DNA from 2 places in the Butyrivibrio proteoclasticus B316 genome. Region 1 is predicted to be linked to the other one. Evidence: predicted binding sites of a transcription regulator. Region 1 holds the regulator's gene; the other holds the start of a gene.
The links. The regulator Rex, encoded in region 1, represses fermentation and respiration genes when NADH is low (regulators of the CRP and FNR family bind a similar motif). The targets are predictions, from matches to a motif close to ATTGTTAANTANTTAACAAT.
Positions count from the first base shown of each region.

Region 2: BPR_RS12630 (acetyl-CoA C-acetyltransferase) is a predicted target of Rex. The motif match lies at 3,578-3,597, and genes of this name have one in related genera.

Region 1 covers NC_014387.1:1,497,211-1,502,636, reverse strand. The annotation lists gene BPR_RS21020 (J domain-containing protein) at 1-601, shown strand, start outside; gene alr (alanine racemase) at 611-1,786, opposite strand; gene BPR_RS06145 (bifunctional ADP-dependent NAD(P)H-hydrate dehydratase/NAD(P)H-hydrate epimerase) at 1,794-3,356, opposite strand; gene BPR_RS06140 (hypothetical protein) at 3,494-4,150, opposite strand; gene BPR_RS06135 (redox-sensing transcriptional repressor Rex) at 4,174-4,809, opposite strand; gene BPR_RS06130 (methyl-accepting chemotaxis protein) at 4,994-5,426, opposite strand, start outside.
Region 2 covers NC_014387.1:3,039,737-3,045,162, forward strand. The annotation lists gene BPR_RS12615 (acyl-CoA dehydrogenase) at 1-356, opposite strand, end outside; gene BPR_RS12620 (3-hydroxyacyl-CoA dehydrogenase family protein) at 488-1,360, opposite strand; gene BPR_RS12625 (enoyl-CoA hydratase-related protein) at 1,399-2,193, opposite strand; gene BPR_RS12630 (acetyl-CoA C-acetyltransferase) at 2,262-3,455, opposite strand; gene hpf (ribosome hibernation-promoting factor, HPF/YfiA family) at 3,678-4,208, opposite strand; gene BPR_RS12640 (C40 family peptidase) at 4,728-5,426, opposite strand, start outside.

The DNA of each region.
Region 1 (5,426 bases):
TTATGCAACCTGCGCTGACGCAATGATTTATCTTATAAGAGCTATTTTCCAAAAGTCATTTATTGCTCAGTTTCTTGACAGATACTACCTTCTCTTTCCATCAGCAGGTAAAAGACATTACGAAAAAAAATATGAAAAATGGTTAAGAAAACACCATGAAGATTTCGAAGATGAATCTGAAAGTCCCCGCAAATCTGTCAGGGATTTTTATGAAGAAGATGATGAAACTTACGATGATGATTACTACGAAGACGATGAATCCTATGAGGATGAAGATTTCTACGAAGATGATGAGTCTTACGAGAATGAAGACTTCTATGAAGATGATGAGCCTTATGCGGATGGAGACTTCTATGAAGATGATGAGCCTTATGAGGATGAAGACTTCTATGAAGATGATGAGCCTTACGATGATGAAAACTACTACGAAGGTCAAAAGTCAGCCTTCAATTTCTTTGCCGGCTGCAAATCAAGAGAAAGCGTAGATAAAAAATACAGATCCCTTGTCAAGCTCTATCACCCCGATAATATGGATGGTGATACTAAAGCTCTCCAAGAGATCAATGTTCAGTACTCAGAAGCCAAAAAGCGTTTTGGGTAGGCTTAAATATTACTTTCCTACAAATACTCTTGGAATTCTCTTGTTGAAATCACAGGTGAGTTCGTAATTGAATCTGCCGCTCATCTCTCCGAGAAGTTCAGCAGATATCTCTTCACCGGTATTCTTGTCCCTTCCAAGAAGAACTACTTCATCTCCTTCCAGGACATAATGAATATCGGTCACGTCTACCATGAACTGATCCATGCATACGCGGCCAATTATATTGGCATGATGACCATTTATCAGTACATATCCCTTATTGGAAAGACTTCTTGGATAACCGTCTCCGTATCCAACAGGTATTGTAGCTATCTTGGTAGGCTTATCTGTAACATAAGTTCCGCCATAACTTACAGGTGTTCCGGCAGGAACCTCTTTGATCATAACAATATGGCTTATAAGCTCCATTGTTGGTTTGAGGCTTACTATATCGCGCGGAACATCCTCTGATGGCCACATTCCATACATTGTTACTCCGGCTCTCACCATATCCATTGATGACTCAGGGACCGAAATAATACTTGCAGAATTTGCGCAGTGGTGAAGAGGTATTTTCTTTCCTGTCGTCTCTTCTACTGACTTAACAAAATCTGCGAACACTTTCTCTCTTTCTCTTGCATTGGAAAGATCAGCTTCATCAGCTCTTGCAAAATGTGTAAATATTCCTTCAACCTGTATTCCCGGCATATTCATGACTTTGCTGACAAAGTCTGCGCCCTTTTCATCAGGTGTTACGCCAATTCTGCTCATTCCTGTATCTACAGCAATGTGAACACAGGGAAGTTCTGTAAGTTCTCCGCTGTCAACAAGTTCCTGTCCGCAATCGGACAACTCCTGCGCCATATCCATTCTGAAAACTGAAGGTCTGACACCCTCTAAAAGCATTCTCCTGTACGCATACGGGAAGGTATATCCCAGTACCAAAATAGGCTTGATAGCCCCTGCATCTCTTAGTTCAAAGGCTTCCTCAGCAGTAGCAACCGCATAGCCCCATATATAATCAACATTTTCAAGACTAAGCGCGATCCTGGTAGCACCATGCCCGTAGGCATCTGTCTTGACCACAGCCATGATCCTGGTTCCATCGGGAATATTTTTTCTCATGGATTCCAAATTGTACTTAATCGCATCAATATCAATTCTTGCATAAACTCTTGAATACTCTTCAAGCATTTCTAAAACCATCCTAATTTTATATTTCTCTAAGAATATCTTCCATTCCAATTATAATATCAGAAGCCACCATGGAATGCTTACCTTTTTCCAGTGCTCCCCTGTCACCTGCCAGTCCGTGAAGATAAACTCCAAGGCATGCAATTTCAAAGGCCGATCTGTCAAAAGCCATGAACGCGCCCAGGATGCCTGAAAGAACATCCCCGCTTCCCGCAGTTGCCATTCCATCGTTGCCGCTCATATTAATATATATCTTTTTCTCTTTGCTGTCAGCAATAACTGTCCTTGCATCCTTGCAAACCACAGTGCAATGAAGATTCTCTGCCAGATCTCTTGGATATTCAAGAATATGTTCCTTGCAATCTCTGACATCTCTGTCAAAGAGTCTTGCAAATTCTCCAAGATGAGGAGTTATTATAAGTTTCCTGCCGTTTTTGGCATAATTTGACATAAGCTCTCTAAGCTCATGGTGCGAAGCAACAAGATTAAGCGCATCCGCATCAACCACCAGATTTCCCTTATACCCGGAAAGTGTCTGTTTGGTAAGTTCGTAGCCACTTTGCATTGTTCCGATTCCCGGACCAAGAACAACTGCACTCGCCCAACCAAAGCACAATTCAAGCTTGTCATTAAAAGGCTCGAAATCCTCATAGGTAACAAGCATGGCTTCCGGTAAAAGAGCTTTGATAACTTCCGCGTTTTCACTGGCAGTAAAAATCCTGACCATACCGGCTCCAGCCTTCATGCATGAATTAGTAGCCAAAAGGCAGGCTCCGCTTATGTCCTTGGACCCGGCTATAATAAGGACTTTTCCATTAGTTCCCTTATTTCCATCAAGAGGTCTTTTAGGCAAAAGATCTGCTATATCTTCATCATAAAAAAAGGCCCCCGGCTCTTTTGACAAAAAGCTGTCATCAGTTATTCCCACATCTTCTACTATGAGTTTTCCCAAATACTCACAACCGGGATACAGGATATGTCCAAGCTTGATCTGATTAAATGTAACAGTAATATCTGCTTTGACAGCACTTCCACAGATCTTGCCATTATCAGCATTTATACCTGATGGAATATCAACACTTGTAACAAGAAGGTCAGATTTTCTCTCAGCCTTACAATCGTTTATGTATCTGACTGCTTCTGCAAAGTCACCTGAAACAGGTCGTGATAGCCCTATTCCAAATAATGCATCTACTATGATATCCCACTCAGAAGCACATTTGTTGTCTCTTATATTGGAAAAAGTGTCAGGAGTAGTTCCATATTTTTCCAATATCTTAAGCTGTTTCAGTAAGAGGTCGCTGCACTTAGTGTAATCTCCCACAAGGCATATATTTACATATATTCCTTTCTGTCTCAATAGTCTTGCAATGCAGGCCCCATCTCCACCATTATTGCCGACTCCGCAAATTACAAGTGCTCTTACTCTCCTGTCGATGTTCCTATCTCCAAGCCATTTTTCAATACTTTCTACAACTTTTAGGGAAGCTCTCTCCATTAAGACAATGCCGGGAACCCCAAAGAATTCGGATGTATTCCTGTCATATACTTTCATTTCCTGACTGTTTACCGCAAACTTCATATAGATCTCCTCCCTTAAAATACAGCTAAAGATTGCTCGTACTCATATTTGTCTGTAGGCCGCCTGCAAGCACATCTGACGTAATTCACATAACCGGCTCTGCAATAAAAGGGCTGCCTGTTAAAGCAGCCCGCAAATTATTCTACGTATTCTTCTCCGGATAAAGGTCTTCTAATCGGATGTCTCTTGTCCGGATCATATTTCATATCAAAAAGATCTACAACTTCAGGTCCGAAAATCTGATGCATATAAGAATAGAGATTATAATTCTCCATCTCTGATTCCTGAAGCCTGATAACATTCTTTTTAAGTTCTATTCTGGCCCTCTTGATCCATTCATCCAAAGCTTTGATATCTTCTGTGTTATCATGAAGTCTCTCATAGCAGACCTTCATGGTTTCCAACATCAGCTTATAGTCTATATCATATATCTGTTTGGATAGATCAAGGAGCTCATCCTGATGGCTGTCTAGCTTATCGTTACATTCGTTAATAAGTCTGGTGCGTTCTGAAATCTCTTTCTCGATGTTTGGGGCATTACCAAGCTTATTGGCTTTATCCCTTAGCGGCACAATTTCTCCAAGAAGCTTTTTCTTAAGCTTCTTGATATCCTTGGTCTGGCTCCTGAGTTTGCCGTCCTTCTCAACCAGAGAATTAAGCTCATCAGCGAGGCTCTCTATTTCAGGTGTCATTTCAGTCTGCGTAAACAATTGATGCCATTTATTATCCAGCGTCAGTATAGGAATACTCTTTCCTTGTAGCGCAGACATATAAACTTCATCGTCTCTTGCCATCAGATTATCTCACAATCATCAGTTTATGTGTTTTCATACCTGTTTATATTATACGATAATTTCATCAAACTGTCAGATAAATGTACATTTTCTACCTGTATATTGTTAGGAACTTCCAGGTCTACATGCGCAAAGTTCCATATAGCCTTGATTCCGCACTCAGCAAGTTTGTGTGCCATCGGAACAGCCTGATCCTTGGGAATAGTAAGAACTGCTATCTCAATCTGATTCTTCCTGACAAAATCTTCCATCTCATCTACAGGGCGCACTTCAACATCTCTGATCTTGGTTCCATAAAGTTCAGGATTGCAGTCAAAAGCTCCCTTAAATACAAATCCTCTTCTGGTAAAATTAGTATATCCGGCAATAGCCTTGCCAAGATGTCCTGCACCGATAATTACAAGGCTGTGCTGCTTGTCAATTCCAAGTATCTTACTGATTTCATCATACAGGTAATTGACATTATATCCGTATCCCTGCTGACCAAATCCGCCAAAATTATTAAAATCCTGTCTGATCTGAGAAGCTGTCACCTTCATAATATCTGAGAGTTCCTGAGAAGAAATTCTCTCAACACCCTTTTCCTTAAGGTCCCCCAAATATCTAAAATAGCGAGGAAGTCTCCCTATTACTGCCTGAGAAATCTCTTTATCTGCCATCAAAAGCTCCAATCTTGCGCATCATTAACGCTTTATAATAATTTTTTTCATTTCTAATTGTTAATAAATTCTCAATTATAATTATATCCATCCGTTAAATAAATGTCAATTGAATTACAGCCCATGGACATGCCATTTTTAGGCTATCCAAGGGCTGTTTGAAACGCTTTTGAAGCAGTAAAACTTAAGGCTTAAAGAAACTAATTGTTTCTGTCATATCCTCTGCAAGTTTTTGAAGCTTATTAGCAGATTCTGTGATCAGTGAGAATGTTGCATTAAGTTCCTGCATTGAAGCATTTGTCTCTTCCGTTGAAGCTGCATTTTCTTCTGAAATAGCAGAAAGATCAGAAATAATCTCTACAAGTTTATCCTTGGCAGTGTTAAGGTTTTCAACATAACCGGCAATGCTGTCTGTACTGCTTGATACATTATCAACATTATCAGCCATGCTGCGCATATTGGTCTGAGTATCGTCAAGCTGCTGGGACTGTTGATCAAAGCTGGAATTAAGCCTCTGCATTACTTCAACTGATGCTTCAGAATCCGCCAGGAGTTGTTCTACAATTTTCTTGATTTCTTCTGCGCTGTTACTACTCTGAACAGCAAGCTGTCCTATT
Region 2 (5,426 bases), 1.5 Mb from region 1:
TTCTCGCCCTTTGCAAGAGGTACAAGGTACTTCTGCTTCTGCTCTTCTGTTCCGTATGTCATGATAGGATCGCAGCAAAGTGATGTGTGAGCAGATACGATAACTGCTGTTGTACCACATACCTTAGCAAGCCCCTCTACGCACATAATGTATGTAAGAGGGTCACATCCCTGTCCGCCGTACTCCTTAGGAATCGGAATACCCATGAAACCGTATTTCTGCATCTTCTTAACGGTTTCCATAGGGAAAACCTCTGTCTCATCAACCTCTATAGCGTTTGGCTTTACTTCTTTTTCTGCGAAATCTCTGAAAAGAGCTCTAGCCATTTCATGTTGCTGATCAAGCTGAAAATCCATTATAATTTCCTCCGTATTTCATTGAAATTTTTAATTATCTTATAATGTAACACTTGTTATACGGGGCAAAAAGCACGCCCCGTATTTAAGTGAATTAAACCACTAAGTTCGTTTATTCTCTCATCGAGCAATCAACGATCTGTTGGAACCTTGTTTCCATCAGCGTAGTTGTAGAAACCGATACCAGTCTTAACACCAAGCTTCTTACCACGAACCATCTTACGAAGAAGTGGGCATGCGCGATACTTGGAATCGCCAGTCTCTGAATAGAGAACATCCATGATAGCAAGAACGATATCAAGTCCGATATAATCGCCGAGCTCAAGTGGTCCCATAGGATGGTTACATCCAAGCTTCATAGCTGTATCGATACCCTGAATATCTGAAACGCCTTCTGAATATACGAAGATACCTTCGTTGATCATAGGAACAAGGATTCTGTTTACTACGAATCCTGCAGCTTCGTTAACCTGAACAGGAGTCTTTCCAAGATCTTCAGAAATCTTCTTGATCTTCTCAACATAATCATCAGGAGTGTTAGCGCCCTGGATGACCTCAACAAGCTTCATAACAGGAGCTGGGTTGAAGAAATGCATACCAATGATAGGCTTAGCAAGACCTGAACCAATCTCTGTGATTGAAAGTGATGATGTATTTGAAGCAAAAATGCAATCAGGATTCTTAACGATGTTTTCCTGAAGCTCCTTGAAAAGATTCTTCTTAATATCCATAACTTCAAGAGCAGCCTCAACTACGAGATCAGCATCTGCACAAATGTCATTAAGACCTGTCTGGATCTTAGCTGTGATAGCATCAGCCTCTTCCTGAGTCTTCTTTCCCTTAGCAACCTGCTTATCAAGGCCTTTCTTGATCTTGGCAAATCCGCCCTCTGCGAACTCTGTCTTGATATCGCAAAGATATACTTTTTCAACGCTCTGTGCCTGAGCAAATGTCTGTGCAATACCAGATCCCATTGTACCTGCGCCAATAACTGCAACCTTCATTTTAAATTCCTCCTATATAAATAAATATAATTTAATAATCACGCATTTTTAAAAGCAACAACTTTAACCTTGGCAGGATCATCTTTCTTTCTGAGGAAGTTAGCCATTCCCTCTCTCTGATCCTCTGTCTCGAAGCATGAACCAAAAAGCTTTTCTTCAATAACAAGTGCATTATCTATATCTGTCTGAAGACCATCATTGATTGCCTTCTTGCAAGCACGAACTGCGATAGGTGCATTAGCTGCGATCTGTGAAGCCATCTTCTCTGCAGCTGCAAGGAGCTCTTCCTGTGGATAAACAGCATTAACAAGACCAATTCTGTAAGCCTCGTCAGCCTTGATATTGCGAGCTGTGTAAATGAGCTGCTTAGCCATTCCGGCACCGATAAGTCTTGCAAGTCTCTGTGTTCCGCCAAATCCAGGTGTGATTCCAAGGCCTACTTCAGGCTGTCCAAACATAGCGTTTTCTGAGCAGATACGGATATCACAGCTCATAGAGATCTCACATCCACCACCAAGTGCAAAGCCGTTGATAGCTGCGATTACAGGAACAGGGAACTGCTCGATCTTACGGAAAATATCATTACCTTTTTTACCAAAAGCCTCACCCTCAGCCTTTGTAAGAGTTGACATCTCACCGATGTCTGCGCCGGCAACAAATGACTTCTCACCAGCACCTGTAAGAACTACCGCTCTTACAACGTTTGTATCAATGCCGTCAAAAGCAGCAGCAAGATCATCAAGTACCTGTGAATTAAGTGCATTAAGCGCTTCCGGTCTGTTGATAGTAACAACAGCGATGTTCTCTTTTACTTCGCAATTAACAAAACCCATTTTATATTCCTCCTAATATATTGTGATAATAGCCTGCCGCCAATCAGCAGCAGGCTACCTGAAAAATCTTAAGCCTCGTAACGCTCAACGATAGTTGCGCAGCCCATTCCGCCACCGATGCAAAGAGTAGCAAGACCCTTCTTGGCATCTTCTCTCTTAGCCATCTCATGAAGAAGAGTAACAAGGATACGGCATCCTGATGCTCCAACAGGGTGACCAAGTGCGATAGCACCACCATTTACGTTAACCTTGCTCATATCAAAGCCAAGGTCCTTAGCAACTGCAACTGACTGTGCTGCAAAAGCCTCGTTAGCTTCGATAAGATCGATATTATCAAGTGAAAGACCAGTTTTCTTGAGTACTTTCTTAGTAGCAGCTACAGGACCGATACCCATAATTTCAGGTTCAACACCTGCAAGAGCGCCGCCAACCCATGTAGCCATAGGCTTAACACCAAGTTCTTTAGCCTTCTCTTCGCTCATAACAACAACTGCAGCAGCACCATCATTGATACCTGATGCATTACCAGCTGTTACAAGACCACCCTCTTTACCAGAGCAGCATTTAAGCTTAGAAAGAGTCTCAACAGTTGTTCCGGCACGAGGGCCCTCATCTGTCTTGAACTCAACCATTTCCTTCTTAACCTTAACTGGAACAGGAACGATCTCGTCGTTGAATCTGCCTTCAGCCATAGCCTTCTCGCACTTCTGCTGAGAATTAGCTGAGAACTCATCGAGTTCCTCTCTTGTAAGGTTCCATCTGTCACAGATGTTCTCTGCTGTGATCATCATGTGATAGTGATTAAAAGCGTCTGTAAGAGCATCGTTAACCATTGTATCTACAACAGTTCCGTTGTTCATACGATATCCAAAACGTGCATTAGGAAGTGCGTAAGGAGCCATTGACATGTTCTCCATACCACCGGCAACTACGATGTCAGCCTCTCCAGCTTTGATGAGGTCAGCTGCCATGTTGACACAGTTAAGACCAGATCCACAAACTACGTTAAGTGTTACTGCAGGAATCTCAATAGGAAGACCAGCCTTGATGGAAGCCTGTCTTGCTACGTTCTGTCCAAGTCCAGCCTGGATAACGCATCCCATAAGTACCTCGTCTACCATCTCAGGTTTAACACCTGCTCTGTTAAGTGCCTCCTTGATTACGATTGAACCAAGTTCTGCTGCAGGAGTATTGCTGAGAGCTCCGCCCATCTTACCGATAGCTGTTCTACATGCACCTGCTATAACTACCTTCTGTGCCATAAAGTTTTCCTCCATATAACTCGTTAAATTTTTATCAGAACAGAATAATTGTAGCACACACATTAGGCAAATGCAACAAAAACTATCAGTCTTACGTTTGAATTTTATTAAAATGCTATAAAATTGATATTTATTTATCAATATGTTGTTAAAAAAATAACAGTGCCGTATTCCTACAGCACTGTTATCGCTATTATCTGTTCATATCAGCATTCAACGGTATTACATCTCCGGTTCAATCAGTCCGTATGTATTTCCTTTTCTCTTGTATACCACGTTGACCTGATCTGTATCCGCATTTACAAATACAAAGAAATTATGTCCTAAAAGTTCCATCTGAACACATGCATCCTCAGCATACATTGGCTTAGGATCGAACTTCTTCATACGTTCGATACGGATATCTTCTTCATCCATATAATCAGTTTCAATATATTCTTTTTTGAAATTGCTGGCTTCTGCCTGCTGTTTGTCTACAAGTTTGCTCTTATACTTTTTGAGCTGTCTCTCAATAACCTCCTCTACCAGATCAATTGATACATACATATCATTGCTGATCTGCTCTGCACGGATTATTTTTCCTTTGACGGGAATGGTAACTTCGATCTTGTGTCTCTCTTTATCCACATTAAGAGTCACATTTGCGTTTGTATCGGGAGTGAAATACTTCTCCAGCTTGCCTATCTTGTCCTCTACTGCGGAGCGAAGGCCGGGTGTTACCTCAATGTTCTTTCCTACGATTGTAAATTTCATGCAATCATCCCCTTTTCGATAGCTGCTTAATTTCTGACAAAAGAGAAACCACCAGCCATTATTTAAGACAATTCTGCTCTTTCTACAGTTTTTGTCTATACGCTATTATACCATTAGATAAAGCCCTTGTGCAATTTATAAGAGCAACGCAAAGATAATCTTTTTATTAACAATGTCATTTTGTTCAACATGCACAAAAAATATCTCTTGCTTTCAATTGCGAAAAACTCACTTGTGATTGACTCATTTTTGTGGGTAATGTGGATAACTTCGTGTATAAGTTGGTAAAATAGGCATTCTTATTTTGTGGATTGTGGATAACTTGTAAAAAAAATGTTAAAAAAAAATATTAATTTCATGTTGACTTTTAATTTTATGTGCAAAAGTGAGAAATGGAAACTCCCGTATTTTCGCAGTTTTCTTATCTTATGACGTTATAATCTAACTGTTATAGCGGAAAAAAGGGCTTCGCACCGATTTGTGCGAAGCCCTGTAAATACATTTATCTAATTTTGAAACTTAGAAGATTCTTCTTACTGCAAGAACTGTTCTGTAGTCTGCGTTTGAAACCTTGATACCGGTCTTGGCTGTACTAGCATGAACAATCTGACCATTACCAATATAAATAGCAACGTGACCTGAGTAACATACGATATCACCAGGCTGTGCATTAGCAAGTCCGTCAACAGCAGCTCCGACTGATCTGTCACCACCGGAACTATGAGGAAGGCTAACACCAAAGTTGTTGTAGACACTCATTACGAAGCCTGAACAGTCAGCACCGTTTGTCAAACTTGTTCCACCATATACATATGGATTACCAACAAACTGAAGTGCGAACTGAGCAACAGCTGAACCAATAGAACTTGTAGCTGTTGTAAATGAACTAGCTGAGCTGTAGTTACTTGAGCCTGACTCCTTGGATGTACTGCTCTTAGCTGCCTTATTAGCTGCTGCTCTTGCTGCAGCTTCCTTGGCAAGACGAGCTTCCTCTTCAGCCTTGGACTCAGCCTTAACAAACTCTGTGGAAAGTGTTACGTAATCAGTAGATACGTATCCGTCACCTTCCTCTATGCTAACCTTAACCCAACCGTCAAGTTCTTCCTCAACAACAAGTTCGTCCTCGATAGGAACAAGACCAATAACCTCTGCATCGAGGCCTGCACCATTTCTAACCTTAAGAGTAGTTGTAGTTACAGTTGCAATTCTGGTTCCTAC